2 regions of the Lentibacillus halophilus genome follow, and region 1 is predicted to be linked to the other one. Evidence: riboswitches for the same ligand, from Rfam matches in the RefSeq annotation. Region 1 holds a riboswitch; the other holds the start of a gene.

Region 1 (7,814 bases):
CACCGTTTTTCTTAGCAAGACTGTCGGCACTAACGGACATGTTTACGGTTTCGACATTCAGGAGCAGGCCATCATTCATACCAGGGATCGCCTTGCTCGGGAACAATTGACTAACGCAACCATTATTCACGACAGTCATAGCAACTTTATCCACCACATTCCGGTTGACCGTCTCACCCGTCTCGGCGGAGCTATTTTTAATCTTGGTTATCTTCCCGGAAGTGACAAAACCGTTATTACGAATAGTGAAACAACGATTCTGGCGATGGAAGGTATTCTGTCCCACTTAAAGCAAAACGGACTCATCGTACTTGTTATTTATCACGGTCATAAAGGCGGGGACCAGGAAAAAGAGCACCTTCTGCATTATGTAAGTCTGCTCGATCAAACATACTACCATGTTTTATATTATGGTTTTATCAATCAGAAAAACGAGCCTCCCTTCATACTGGCCATTCAAAAAAGACATTAAAGGAAAACGCCCATAACAAACGATTGCTGTTCGTTATATGCGGAATAAACGATTAATTTTCCCTGCTGCTTTTCCGGTTCGCTGCCTTTTGGCCTACCGGAAAACGGGCCTTTGTTTTACAGAACCAATGATAAGCTTTCGCATTCCAGTGAAAAAAGGATGAAGAATGGCCACTTTCGCGAAACAATAGTGTTTTCATATCCCTACCGTTGTTTAGGTTGTTCACTTTCGGGTCGCCCAGATATAGCCCAATAAGGCCTTGATATACCATTTTATGGAAGGGTCTATCCATCAGCTGTTGAACATAACGATCTGCCTGCCTGATAAAATAGCAGAATCGTTCTTTCATCTGATCAACGCTTTCATAATAACGGCAGAAATTCAAATCACCTTCAAGCGTATCTTCCTTTTGGTCAATATAATAATCTAAGAGAATATGCAACCCTTGCATATAAGGGAAATAACTTTCCATGATACGTGTGGCCATGTTTTCGTTCATTCGGCCGCACATGGTATAGGAAACGAGACAGAATACACCCAGGGTTGAACCGGCAGCAGCCGCAAACTCATGCCAGTATAACGAATAGGATGGGCCTTCGTGGTTATGGAACCAGGCCGTTAACCGGCTGATTCGCTCATCCATCCTGACATGTTTATGGACTTGCAAATCACTGTATAGATGTTCCAATTCGGATAAGTGTTCCTGGATAATACCGTAGTTGGCCATGTTCCGCATCGTTTTTTGACACTCCCGGACTAAATCGGCCAAGTATTCGCCATCATCCTGCTCATCATGAAATGCATAGTAATTTTTAATGGGATTATCTTGAGTCAATGCATCGGTCATGGCTTGATGCAGTTGCCGGAAATCGTCCGGATCCATCGACGTGCTCCGATCACACAGATTATCCAAATAATCACTTATCGTCTGATAGGCAACGATGAAACGCACCGCCTCATGCCATCGATAGCCGGCAAGTAAAGCATAAACAGCTCCACCCATACAATGAAACCGCTTTGAACCCATGCTTGCCAGGGCCTGATCCCGCAATTCATTATCCGGTATTTGTTCCGCACGCGTTTGCCAATGTGTTAATTCGTGACGGACTGCTGGGAAGATGTATCTATACACCGCAGTCATTAATGTCATAGGTGTTCTCGGTACGCTGTAACCCAACCCATTCCCTCCAATAGCTTCGACAACAGTTCAGCCCCTTCTTCAGTGACAAGGGACTTTGGCATTTGTTAAAACATCCGGTTTGTCTCCTTCTTTCACAAACACTATACTACTAATATCACCATATTTTGGAGGCGGATTCAAATGATAGACCACTTTAAGCAAACCGAACCCACGATTCATCCATCTGTTTTCATTGCACACGATGCCGACGTAATCGGAGACGTTACTATTCAGGAAGATTCCAGTGTCTGGTTCAAAACCGTTATCCGTGGCGATGTGGCACCGACAAGAATCGGTTCCAGAGTTAATATCCAGGATCTGTCGCTGCTCCATCAAAGCCCTGACTTGCCGATAACGATTGAGGATGATGTAACGATCGGCCACCAAGTCACACTGCATGCATGCACAGTCAGGAACAATGCCCTGATTGGCATGGGGTCCCTTATTCTGGACGATGCCGAAATCGGAGAATATGCCTTTATCGGTGCGGGAAGTCTCGTTCCACCTGGCAAAACCATACCTCCCTATTCGCTTGCATTAGGACGACCAGCCAAGGTTGTTCGCGCATTGACCAAAGAAGACTATGACGAAATGGCGCGCGTTGGAAAATCCTATGTTGACAAAGGGCGGTATTATAAACATCACACCAATACCGGCCAATCGTTTTAACCATACAGCTTCTTATAACGTAAAACGTCAATTATCGGTTTTTTATCTTTCATCAATAGTTCATTGAACATAAATCAGGCGGCTACGATCGTTAGCGAACGTAACCGCCTGTTTTTAATATACATTATTTCATCCGGTCTTTTCGACAGTTCCAACATCTTGTTCACTCAGGGACAATGCGTTCAAATCATATTTATTCTCCACAAAAATCTGATGCCATAACATAAACATGAGAACTGTCCAAATTTTGCGGCTGTAATCCCCCTTGTCTTGACAATGAGCGTCAAGCAGTTCAAGGATGTATGATTTATGCAGCAAATGATCTGTGGAACTGTCATGAATCAACTGTTTTGCCCAATCATACAATTCATTCTTTAACCAATGGCGGATAGGAACAGGAAACCCAAGCTTTTTCCGATCGAGCACATGATCTGGTATTATACCGCGTGACGCTTCACGCAATATGCTTTTCGTCGTGCCATTGGCTGTTTTTAATTGAGGTGGCAGTTGACTTGCCACTCGGAATACCTCTTTATCCAAAAAAGGTACACGAAGCTCCAGAGAATGAGCCATCGTCGTCCGATCCGCTTTTAACAAAATATCCCCGCGCATCCACGTATGAATGTCAATATACTGCATTTGATTAATGAGCGGACCATCGCTCATCTGATCATATAATGGCTCCGTTATTTTCCGATAGGATAAGTCATCCCGGAATGACTTCAGGAACGTTTGCTTTTCATCATCTTCAAACATTTTAGCATTGCCGATGTAGCGATCCCGCAATGGGGTGGTTCCCCGCTGGAGGAAGCTTTTGCCGCGTACCCCTTCCGGCATGACATCAGCGACTCGGCGCAGCAGGTGTTTAGCGGGAGCCGGGATAGAGTCAAACAGTTTCAATGATTCGGGTTCACGATAAATATTGTAACCGCCGAACAGTTCATCAGCGCCCTCACCGGACAAAACGACGGCGACATGCTTCCGTGCCTCGCGTGCCACAAAGTATAGCGGCACACAAGCTGGATCAGCAAGCGGGTCATCCATATGCCACATGATTTTCGGGAGATTGGCCACATATTCCTCCGGGGTGATTCGATAAGCTATGTTTTCCACTCCGAGTTTGTCTGCTGTTTCTTTAGCAACATCAACTTCGGAATAGCCTTCGCGTTCAAAGCCAACGGAAAATGTCTTGATGTCCGGATTTATTTCTTTTGCTATGGCGGCAATAATCGTTGAATCAATACCGCCGGATAGAAACGATCCGACCGGAACATCGCTGCGCATATGCATCTTAACCGAATCAGACATGACATCCCGGATACGTTTTATCCAATCCTGCTTGTCCATCAATACCGGGGAGAATGACGCCTGCCAATAGCGATGCTGCGTCATCTTTTCAGACGGCCGTTTTATAAAGTAATGTCCGGGTTCCATTTTTTGAATGCTCGTTGTCATGGTCATTGGCTCCGGTACAAATTGGAAACTCAAATAATGCTGCAATGCCTCCAGGTTGACATCGTCATGTTCATACATGGAGAGAATGCTTTTCTTCTCAGAAGCGAAAACCATTTCCTCGTCCGTTTCCCGATAAAATAACGGTTTAATGCCAAATGGATCACGTGCGCCGTACAGTGTTTCCTGTTCTTTGTCCCAAATAAGAATGGAAAACATGCCGCGCAAATGGGCAAATGCCTTTTCTTTATATTTTTTGAACAAAGCTGCAATAACTTCTGTGTCCGACTCCGTAGTAAACGTATAACCTTCTGCAGTCAAATCACGACGAAGTTCAACATAATTATAGATTTCACCATTGAAGACGATTAAGATGGTATCATCATCATAGCTTAAAGGCTGCTGACCGCTGTCAGGATCGATAATGCTTAATCGCCGGAACCCAAACGAAACGTAAGCATCATGATAATACCCTTCATCGTCAGGGCCTCTATGTGTCATTACGTTATTCTGCTGTTTAAACGATTTTTTCTCTTCCTCATTGGGTACCGCAGGGTCATTGCGTATCAAACCAATAAAACCACACATTTTCTTGCCTCACTTTCTATCATGTTGCTTGTTTATTATATCAAAAACCAACGACCTATAACGACAAAAAACGCTTGACTATCGTGTTGCACGACAGACGCACACCAACGACAATGGTGAAGATTGTTGATACTGAATTAACGTTTTTCCATCATATCATTAAAATTCAATTTTCTATTTAGAGCATACATTATTGGGATCCCGATAGCCATAATTCCGAATTCCCCCATAGCAGTCAACAGCCATGTCAACAGAAATGGCAAACCAGCTGCAAGATAGAGTTCAAACGCAATGATAAACATATTGAATGTAAATACGATCGTGTTGATGACGAGCAATGTCAACTTATGTTTAATAAATTTAGCCAAAAGTATGATGATTCCTAGCGATAGCGCCGAGTGAGCAACGCCAAATGTTAAATCGTACACACCAGTCGGCGAAAATAAATTCGTCAAGAGGACACCCAATACGATGCCGAAAAAATATTTTTTATTGAAGACAACGAGGTGGTTGAACACTTCAGGGATGCGAAACTGAATGTTCGAGAAGGCAATCGGTGCGATGGCCAATGACACAACGACATAAGTAGCTGCCACCAGTGCATTGGCGGTTAACGTTTTGATATTCAATTATATCACTCCTTAGTTTTTTATCGTGGGATGGTTTCGAACCACGGTTTGGAGATACTCGTTCCAAACGATTCTATTATACCCGAAAAAAAGGAATGTGCAAGACGATTACTACACCAATATTAATCCATATCAGTTTGAACAACGATCGAGAAAGGATACAATGAAATTGGAGGAAATTAGACATTTACTAGAAGGAGGAAAATGTTATGGAAAACATTCTATTCATTGAAACGGGAATGGGTATTGACGTGCACGGTCAGGATGTCAACGTGGCGTCGGAACGGGCTGTGACCAACGCTATCCACTATAATTCCATGCCCGGCGTGCGAACCATGTTGCCGGACAATAGCTTGAATAATATGCACGTATATGTGAAGCTGGCTATTCCGGAAGATCATGATCAGTTGAACGAAGAGAATATCAAGGCACTTATTCCATATGGGACAGTCACTGTGGAAGTAATGAACGGAGGTATGGCCACGACGAGTGGCATTTATTTGGAGGACCAACAAGACACAAACGACCTTATGTATATTGTCAACGCGGTGGTGGAAGTAGGTTACTAACAACGAACACATAACTCCCCATGATGGCATCAATTACCAGACAACAAACGATATCAAACGTAACTTGAAGCGTGCCTGCCCTAATGGGGATGATGTGTATTTTGATAACGTCGGCGGGGAGGATATAAAACGCTGTTATGACACAATAGGAAGTAATTGGTGAGTCCTATGCTGAGACTAACCTTACTACCAGCATTTATCCTTCGTTAAACTGCCATTCAGCGGGCAGAAGGGCCCAATTGAATAACGTTTCACTTTATCAGAACATTGATTGGATCCCGCCTGTTTTTGGTTCTACATAATACCAGTTTCGAGTCGCTGTATGAGAAGCACTATCTTGTTCATGGTCCACGACATCATAGACATGAATGACGTATCGATCATTTTCCATATGATCGTATTCCACTTTTACATTTGGTTTATTTGTAAGCCCCGCATGATCACGAACCAACTTTTGCGCCTCTTTTCTTGTTAATTCCTGTTCGTTGTTCGCATGATTATTCCCTTGGTCATTCACGTCTTTCCTTGTCCTATTTCGTTTGTTGATCTTCCATTGTCCATCCTGAAGCTGGAATGTTACGGTTAAAGTGTAAGCCCCGTAAAGTTCGCTTTCCGCTTCTTGAATAACTTGATATGTTTGATCACTTAGCTTCTTTGTCTGATACGGCTGATTCGTATTAATCCATACGGGAGCATCTTGCGCCTCCAAATACAATTTGCCGTCTTTTTCATGGTAGTATTCGTTGACATACATTTGGGCTAGTTCTTTCGTTGTAACGTCTGTTAGCTTCTTGATTAATTCTGATTTTGAATCGAACGTTTGGACCCGGCCGTTCTTGTTCGTTTCCTGAATCAATAATTGTTGAAAGGTATGACTCAATGTTTCAACTGGCGGTTTTTCAGCCGCTTTATTATCCGGCTGATTTTGTCCGTTTTTCGTTTGTCCCTCATCTGCCTCATGATTGTTTTGACCCTTGTCAGAACCATCGTTGCTATGGCCGTCCATTTCCGTTTGCTGTTCCTGATTGCCAGACGTGTTCTCAGACTTTCCCTGATCATTCTCCGGTGTTCCACAGCCACTTAAACCAAGTACAAGAATTCCTGTCATTGCAATTGTGATAACCCATTTCATAAGCTCTCTTCCCTCCTAATGAGCGTACTTATAACACCATTCCCGTATTATATTTGTATGAATCAGATTCGTGAATTACAATTGTTAGAGTTTTTTCGGAAAGCACTTAACAAAGGTTGTTCCATAGAGCGAGCAAGTATGAGCAATGCTCGCTGATCCTAGTTATTTCTAGGCTTCTTTTGACAGAATCTACACACCCGCCTGCTATAAAACATAACATATAACGACTTTTGCACTATTGGAGTTGATTCAATTGAGTATTGCAGTCGGTACGCACTATATTTACACCGTTCAAGCGGGCGATACCCTTTACGAAATAGCTAATCGTTTTTCGAGTTCCCCACAAGCAATTGCTGAGGCAAATCATTTATATCCGCCAGTCACCGCTCCTGAATTAATCTTCCCCGGTCAACGATTAGTTGTCTCCACTGCCGGCAATATCGACACGTATTACATGGTAGCACCCGGAGATACACTAACTGATATTACCATACGTTTTTCGACTACCTATGGATTAATGACTGCAATGAACCCTGCTATCAATAACCCAGATGTTATCATCTCCAGCCAGCAGCTTGATGTCCCAGCCTTTATTTATAATGTAGAGAAAGGGGATACTCTCTTTCAAATTCAACAACGATTTGGCATTCACCGTTCAGAAATAATCAGAGCTAATCTTGGCCGCCCGGGCTTTTCACCTGATCTCATTTGGCCGGGATATTCACTAATTATTCCGCTTCCTTCCACAGCAAATATCACCGTCACTTACCCGATACCTGGAACGGTTATCCAAGATGGTTTCCCTGTTGCGGGATGGGTTCGCAGTTTTGAGGGAAATGTCCTCCATCAGATTCGTGATAGCAATGGCGTGATTGTATCCAATAAAAGGGCTGCCACTGCAAGCCAGGGTGCACCAGCTTACGGATTTTTCCAAAGCTCTTTGCCATTTGACAGGCAGCCCACCTCTGATATTGGGGACGTTTGGGTATATACGAGGAGTCCAAGAGATGACGAAATACAGGATTTGGTCCAGGTGAAAATTCATTTTATTATTTAAGGTGGGAATAGGGAGTCAGACATCCGCAAATAGCAATTCAAAACTACGAACAACCGGCTTCCAATC
Region 2 (7,814 bases), 1.3 Mb from region 1:
ATGTGTTCAGTAACCTTATGTTTAGTCATTTCCAATTAAACATGGCTGTCAGTTCACAGTTACAGCCGTCATGGGTGTTAGCCCTTCAAGCGATTGGTGCCGGTGCTGGAAACATGTTCAGTGTTCATAACGTGATTACAGCGGCAGCCGCCGTCGGTCTGGTTGGACGAGAAGGAGAGATTATCAGGAAAGTTATTTTGCCTGGTTTTTATTATATTCTTCTGACAGGTGCTATTGGTTTTGTTATCTTAATGGGAATTGGGTTAAATATCGGAACGTTTGTCGTTATAGCTATTTACGCAGCCGTTATAGTAGCTATATGGATGAATAATAGAAATAAATGGACACCAATGGATAACAAACAAAGGAAGATGAATAATTAGGGGTTGCTGAATGATTTATATCTTACCTAAGAATAATAGGGGCTTTCGATCTCGGACCGAAAAAAGGTTCTCGACCATTAAATATAAAACGTATAAAAAAGTATCCCGGAGGATCTTTTCAAGATTCATAACCAGGAACTGGATGGAAATGACCGTTTCACTGGTCACCCGAAGACATGCTGAAATAAGGCCAAGTCCATACGAACGCTTGCCCTCGCCAAACTTGCCTTCTATCGCATTTCGTTCTGCGGCATCCTGATATTCAATTTGTTTTTGAAGCCGGTTCTCCTGAGCATTTTTGGAAGGGCGGCCGAGTTTTGGTCCGCTCAGCCGGATGCCGCGCTCCTTGCAGTAGCGTCGGTTTCCCCTTGTCCGGTAAATCTGGTCAGCCAGGACCGCCTCCGGATAAGTACCATGGCGCCTACAATAGGCCTCAATGGAGTCCTGAAGATAGACTCCTTCATGATAGGCGTCCCATGACAGTTTATCCAGCGTGGTATAACCATTGATCATGCTTACGGAGATTTTGGCCCCGAACTCAACATTGGCATCTGTTTTACCACGTACAATCGGACGTACATGAGGCTGGTGGATACTGACGATGCGATGGTCGATTTGATGCTTTTTATGGTCATACATGTGCTGCTGTTGACGGGTTAGTTCCTGTATGACCAATAATTCCCCATACTGACGCTTGTCCAAAGGTGACAGTCCTACCTGTTGCACGAGGAACGAGATGTGTTTTAAGTTTCTCTGAACGTAGTTTAGCTGCTTGCCAACGGCTTGTCGAACGTTTTTGCGTCCCGGTTGCTTTTGCTTGGAAATTGCCAGATAAGCCTTGCGGGCTTTCTTTCGATAGGTACGTGGTTTCCGTCGCTCACCTTTCAAAGGTTCATGCAGCGTATCGATCATGGCTTCAAGCTTTTCCCGTGCCTGATTTAACAAATTCAAATCCGTTGGATAGGCGATATCGGCTGGGGCACAAGTGGCATCCATCATCAGCTTTCCCTGATTAGGTAAGCTATCAGCCGTTCCCTGATTGGACTTGTCACCATGTGAACCGCCGGTTCCTTTATGGTCATTATCTGAATCATCATCATCGTCCTGGTCACGCTTTGTTTGTTCTTCCACTATCCATTCATTGACTTGGTTGACGATGGAAGCATCCAGGCGTTTACGGAAATACGTCATGGTCGAGGCATGAAAAGGCGCTTCTTCCTGAAAAGATGAAAGCCCGATAAAATACTGAAGATACGGATTCTCCGTAATCTGTTCCACAGTTTCCCGGTCACTCAGTCCAAGACGCTCTTTTATGATTAATGCGCCAAGCGCCGTCCGGACCGAATAGGCTTTGTTTCCTCTTGTTGAATCATTCAGGAGTTGAACGTACTCATCTTCAAGTTTTGACCATGGAATCAGATTGGCCATAACAGCCCAGCGGTTATTAGGGTTCAAACGACCCCCAAAAGGGAGGAAAAATTCATCCGGCATGATCATTTGACGTTCATTATGTTCGTACATTGTCAGGCCTCCAGGTGCAAGGTTTTTTCGTTGAATTTGTCTCTATCCCTTGCAACTTATTTCGACAAAAAGACGCAAAGTTCCTGTCCAATCAGTCATTTTTATTTATTCAGCAGCCCCTAATTAAACAAATAGAAGTATCCAAAAACACCTATCGAACAAAAAATGGATTGACGGAATGCTTACAACCCTTCCACTGGTGTCTCTTGCCAAAAAGTGACTCACTCACAAGCTTTGACATAACCGCATCTTTGGCATATACTAACTAATAATAGATGGATAAATGGATAGTCCGTTCCGATAACGGGAGAGGTTCTTAGCTTCAACCCTCTATAAAAAACTAAGGACAGATGATGAGACGTTTAAAACCATGTGCCTTAGGGCCGTGGTTTTTTTAATGAGAGGAGGTTTTGATATGACTGAACACAATGATCGTTTACAGGGCTTGTCGCAATTGGGAAATCAAGGAACAACTTATGCATTTGATTACACACCGGATGTGCTTGAAGCAATAGACAACGAGCATCCTGACAGGGATTATTTCATCAAATTCAATTGTCCTGAATTTACAACACTTTGTCCGCAAACCGGGCAACCGGATTTTGCGACGGTGTATATCAGCTATATAGCAGATAAGAAAATTGTTGAAAGCAAATCATTGAAGTTGTATTTGTTCAGTTTCCGGAATCATGGAGACTTTCATGAGGATTGTATTAATATTATCATGAACGATTTGATTGATCTGCTTGATCCACGCTACATCGAGGTGTGGGGAAAATTTACACCGCGCGGGGGCATCTCCATTGATCCATATTGCAATTATGGCAAGCCGGATACCCGGTTTGAGCAAATGGCAGAACACCGTTTGATGAATCATGATCTGTATCCGGAAAAGGTTGATAATCGCTGAAAGAGGGATGAGCGAGATCCTCTCCTTCCATGTTAATCCGTCGACTATTTCAAAACGGTTATTGGGCCGTTTTTCCAATCATAGGGAGAGGATAGACCATGTTTGTTTACTTAAATGCATTATTTATTGGCTTGTTTTTGTTGTCGAATGTGTTGGGCGTCAAATTGTTCAGCATCGGTAGTGTCGTGTTGCCCGGTACGCTGGTCGTCTATGTTGTCACGTATATTATTACAGATGTCATCAGTGAGGTATACGGAAAGGATGCTGCGCGGAAGACAGTGCTGGCAGGCTTTTTAACACAGGTGGTTGCACTGGTTTTCATTTTTATTGTCATTCAATTGCCGGCAGCTCCGGATTTTGGTCTTCAGACGGAATTTGCAGCGGTTCTGGGCGGCAGTTTCCGGGTGATGGTCGCCAGTCTGATGTCTTATGCGGTTAGTCAAAATCTTGATGTTAGTATTTTTCATTATTTGAAAGCCCGGCACGGCGATTCCAAATTATGGATCCGTAACAACGTGTCCACGATGACGAGTCAACTTGCTGACACCGCCATTTTTATTACAGTCGCGTTCTGGGGGACGGTTCCATTCAGTGTGCTGATGGGCATGCTCGTCTCGCAATATGTGGTCAAACTGCTGATTGCATTGTTGGACACCCCTGTTGTATATATGCTTGTAACATGGGCTCAAAAAAGTAGAATGAACGTCAATATCCCCGGCGCATAACGTGTGCCGGGGATATTTCTAGAAGATTTCATTCAGAATTTGATCGTTGTTTAGCATAGCGATAATTGTTGAAAAGGTACTGTTACGGATTGACTGCGTCGATACGATCGCGGATGGGCTTCGGGCATCACAGCCGGGCGATCAGACATTTCCGGTCATGCAAACGTATGTGGATGAGATTGTGCTGCTTCTATTAAACGCGCCTTGTTGTTTGTCACGGAACGGTTGGAACAGCGGATCGAACCCTCCGCTGCTGTTACCGTCGCTGCTGCCACGACGCATGAACTGGGATTTCACGGAAAACACATCTGTCGTGTGCTTTTAGGGGGCAACATTACGTTGGGACACATGTCTGATCTTTGCGAGGAATAAAGGGGCAGAGGCGCTGATCAACCGACCACGAAACGGATGCCAGGTCTGATAAGCGCTGCGGTTGTTCTTTCCGGTACATAAACAGATCCATCTGTTATTGGGAATCATTATCTCGATCCTTTTCCATGTATTCTTTGATTTTCTTTTCCTCCCACTTGGCTCCCAAAAAATGATTGTCCTTTATGGATAATCCGTGTATGATGATACCGATTCCCCAGCCACCGAGCGCATAAAGAAACCACCAATAATCCGGGTTGGTGACCATGTTAATAACGAAAAGCAGAGTATTAACGAGCCCATACACAATAAGGTGACTGTAAAAGTCTTTTAAACGCTCAACCTTTTCTTTCGCTTTCATATAAGCTTGGGATTGATGATCCATGAAATTTGCTCCTTTTCGTAATGGTAGAGAATTGCTTTCATTGTGACGCGTTTTCATGCGATGGTCCCATGGTAACACGCATGGCTTCTCACATGACCTGAAACGGATTAGGCAAATAGGAGCCTGGACAGGTAAATGACCCCTGTAACGGTTACAGCGCTGGACAGGGTTGAAAACAACACCATTTGTGCTGCCATATAAGGGTGATTTTGATATTCTTGCGCAATAACCGAACTGTTTACCGATGTCGGCATGGCCGAGGCAATGAAAAGGGCCTGTGCTGCTGTGCCATCGATCCCCAATATATAAATGATCAAAAGAGCGATGGCGGGACCGATCAGAAGCCGGATCAGCAAACTGACATAAACGGGCGATAATATCGATGTCCATTCGATTTGGGCGACTTGAGCCCCCAACATAATAAGCGCCATGGCAATCATAGCATCGGAAATATAGGTGGCCGGCTCCCAAATAACATCGGGGACGGACAGGTTGGTGATGTTCATAAAAATACCGGCGGCCATTGCGTATAAAACCGGCATTCTGAAATAACCGAGCAATGCGCGCAGTTTGCCGACGTTAACCGATTGCAATATAAAAATGCCGTATGTAAACGTCAGAATGTTTTGCATAGTCAGAATGATAACTTGAATGGACATGGCAAATGGATCGCCTCTAAACACGAGATCATTGACAGGGACGCCATAATTTCCGGAATTAAAAAAGATAATGCTATTGGAAAACGTTATCCCTTTTCCACGATTCAATCGCTGCATTTTAATCGCTACTTTGGATATAATGAATAATGTGGTGATATATAATAAGAAAAATAGAACAACTAGCAAAAAAATCGTTGGCGAGAATTCAGTGTTGTACAGTTTGACAAATATGAATCCCGGAACCAGAAAATAAATGTTCAATTTGGCAAGGGTTTGCAGGTCCAAACGAAATTTTTTCTGCATGAAATACCCAATGCCCATGACGATAAAAATGGGGATAAGAATATCCAATAAAATAGTGAATAGTTCCGACATGTTGCTGGCTTCCTTTCGTCGTTGGTACCGTTTATGAACATGCTAATCTATTTCAAAATAACAAAAACAATTTAAAAAATCCAAAAAACAGCTGTTAGCGTACAAAAGCGCCTGTTGTGTGCTTTTAGAAGGCCACTTCGCTCGGGGTCAAAGCGGAAGGAGATTGACCTAAACAATCCATGCGTCCATATGTCACGGTATTTTAAATGAGTGATATGTTTTATTATACGTCATTCGTTATTAACTTTTTAGACGGAAATTGGTAAAATAGTAGGCATCAATTCGAAATGAAAGAAAGATAAGGGAGACATCGACATGACAACATATTCTAAAGACAACCGTTGCCGACTTCTCGTTCAATGCCCGGACGGTCCGGGTATTGTATCAGCTATTTCAACATTTTTGCTGGAGCACGGTGCGAATATCATCGAATCCAATCAATACTCGAGCGATCCTGAACATGGAACATTTTTTATGCGGATTGAATTTTATTGCGCGGATCTTGATGACAAACGATCGGCCCTAGAATCTGACTTCATCCAATTAGCCGAGCGATTTTCCATGGAATACCGTTTCGCTTATCACTGGGAAACGAAACGAACAGCCATTTTCGTTTCCAAAGATTCGCATTGTTTGCTTGAGCTGCTTTGGGAATGGCAGAGCGGGGATTTGGAAACGGATATCACTTGTGTTATCAGTAATCATGACGATGCCCGCGAGCTAGTCGAATCAATGGGCATTCCATTTCACCATATTCCGGCAAACAAGGATATCCGGCAACAAGCGGAAGCAGAGCAAATCCGGCTGATGGAGGAATACGATGTCGATGTGCTTGTTTTAGCACGTTACATGCAAATTTTGACACCGGATTTTGTCGCGCGTTTTCAAGATCGGATTATTAATATCCACCATTCGTTTTTGCCGGCATTTGTCGGTGCCAAGCCCTACGAACGAGCCTATGAGCGCGGTGTGAAATTGATCGGTGCCACCTCGCATTACGTCACAAATGAATTGGATGAAGGTCCGATCATTGAGCAGGATATCGAGCGAGTCGACCACCGCGATCATGTTGCCGATTTGAAAAAGATTGGCCGGAAAGTGGAAAGACGCGTCCTTGCCCGAGCGGTGAAATGGCATCTGGAGGACAGAGTCATTGTGGAGGATAATAAAACGATCGTTTTCAGGTGACTAATAGCGCTATATAAAGGGCTTTGTCCAACTTAGATTGAGTTAAAGAAAAATCCGAACTGATTCATACATAATCTGAATCGGTTCGGATTTTTTGATGACATTAGCGTAGGACAAGCACAGTATTATTTCAGAGTGGAAACGACGTCTTAAATATAGTGTTCGTATTTAGAATTGATCTGTTTCGTTTTGTCCCAGCTTCTTTTTTGCTATTTGTTATTTTTCGTTTTGTTCATGTTCGCATCCGTGTTGTCTTCAGCTGATGTCTTATCGTTATCAGGTTTATCTTCGTCACCAGATTCCTTCTCATCATCAGGCTTTCCATACTGATATTGATTGGGATTAATCGGTTTCCAGTCTTCAGTAGGTTCATAGAATCGCAACAAGTCACCGTTCAGCACTTCATCATTCAAGCTGAGTTCGAAATGAACCTGATTGCGCATTTCTTTCATGTCTTCTGTCGGTTCTTCAATGGGTTCGCCAGTCACATTATCAAAAAAGGTGTTTTGCACATAGCTGTAATCATCAGTCATGAAATCTCCATTTCGGAATGGGACGAATTCTCTATGCTCTTCGGAAAACATGTCTGTGCCAAATTGGATATAATCATTGGCATTGATTCCCAATAGATGCAGCATCGTCGGCATAACATCCACTTGACCGGTATATTCATGATTGATGCCCTGGCTGTCAACGCCGGGTATGCGAATCATATACGGAACGCGTTGCAAGTTAGCGTTTTTCAGTGGTGTTATTTCTTCACCGGTAATCTTGCTCATGGCTTGATTATGATTTTGTGAAATGCCTTGATGGTCACCGTAAATCATGATAACCGAGTCTTTATACAGGCCTTTTTCTTTTAAATCATGGAAAAACTGCTTAAGTGACTCATCCAGATAACGGGCTGTCTGGAAGTAACGATTAACGGTGCCATCGTCAGTATTCGCAGGCGCTATGGACGCATCCCCTTTATCCAATTTGAAATTGTAATGGTGCGTTAACGTCAGCATATGCGCGTAAAACGGCCCATTTTGTTTATCGAGATCTTTGAGCATTGGCATCGATTGCTTGAAGAACGGTTTATCCTTCAACCCGTAATTGATCACTTTATCCTCACTCATGTCATAGTAACTGGAATCATAAAACTTATCCACGCCCATATACTTGTATACTTGGTTTCGATTCCAGAATGACTTGTCATCCCCGTGAAATATAGCACTGGTATAGTTCTGCTTTTGATCGAGAATGGCCGGCATGGACTGATACGTATTCGTGCCTTTCGTGACAAATGCAGCCCCT

The links. Region 1 has a riboswitch for preQ1 ahead of ACZ5Q7_RS09035 (QueT transporter family protein). Riboswitches for the same ligand answer to the same signal wherever they lie in the genome.
Region 2: it holds a riboswitch for preQ1, as region 1 does, so the genes downstream of both, queF (preQ(1) synthase) here and ACZ5Q7_RS09035 (QueT transporter family protein) in region 1, are expected to answer to the same signal.

Annotation. Positions count from the first base shown of each region.
Region 1 covers NZ_AP043750.1:1,839,085-1,846,898, reverse strand. Annotated here, with positions in the region: gene mnmM (tRNA 5-(aminomethyl)-2-thiouridylate-methyltransferase MnmM) at 1-472, shown strand, start outside; gene ACZ5Q7_RS09050 (tetraprenyl-beta-curcumene synthase family protein) at 525-1,649, opposite strand; gene ACZ5Q7_RS09045 (gamma carbonic anhydrase) at 1,794-2,321, shown strand; gene asnB (asparagine synthase (glutamine-hydrolyzing)) at 2,451-4,361, opposite strand; gene ACZ5Q7_RS09035 (QueT transporter family protein) at 4,499-4,990, opposite strand; PreQ1 riboswitch class I at 4,997-5,041, opposite strand; gene ACZ5Q7_RS09030 (Lin0512 family protein) at 5,200-5,559, shown strand; gene ACZ5Q7_RS09025 (hypothetical protein) at 5,819-6,691, opposite strand; gene ACZ5Q7_RS09020 (LysM peptidoglycan-binding domain-containing protein) at 6,945-7,748, shown strand.
Region 2 covers NZ_AP043750.1:154,088-161,901, reverse strand. Annotated here, with positions in the region: gene ACZ5Q7_RS00710 (L-lactate permease) at 1-383, shown strand, start outside; gene ACZ5Q7_RS00705 (IS5 family transposase) at 399-1,904, opposite strand; PreQ1 riboswitch class I at 2,208-2,254, shown strand; gene queF (preQ(1) synthase) at 2,320-2,814, shown strand; gene ACZ5Q7_RS00695 (queuosine precursor transporter) at 2,913-3,539, shown strand; gene ACZ5Q7_RS00690 (2TM domain-containing protein) at 4,006-4,293, opposite strand; gene ACZ5Q7_RS00685 (AEC family transporter) at 4,401-5,327, opposite strand; gene purU (formyltetrahydrofolate deformylase) at 5,643-6,515, shown strand; gene ltaS (lipoteichoic acid synthase) at 6,725-7,814, opposite strand, start outside.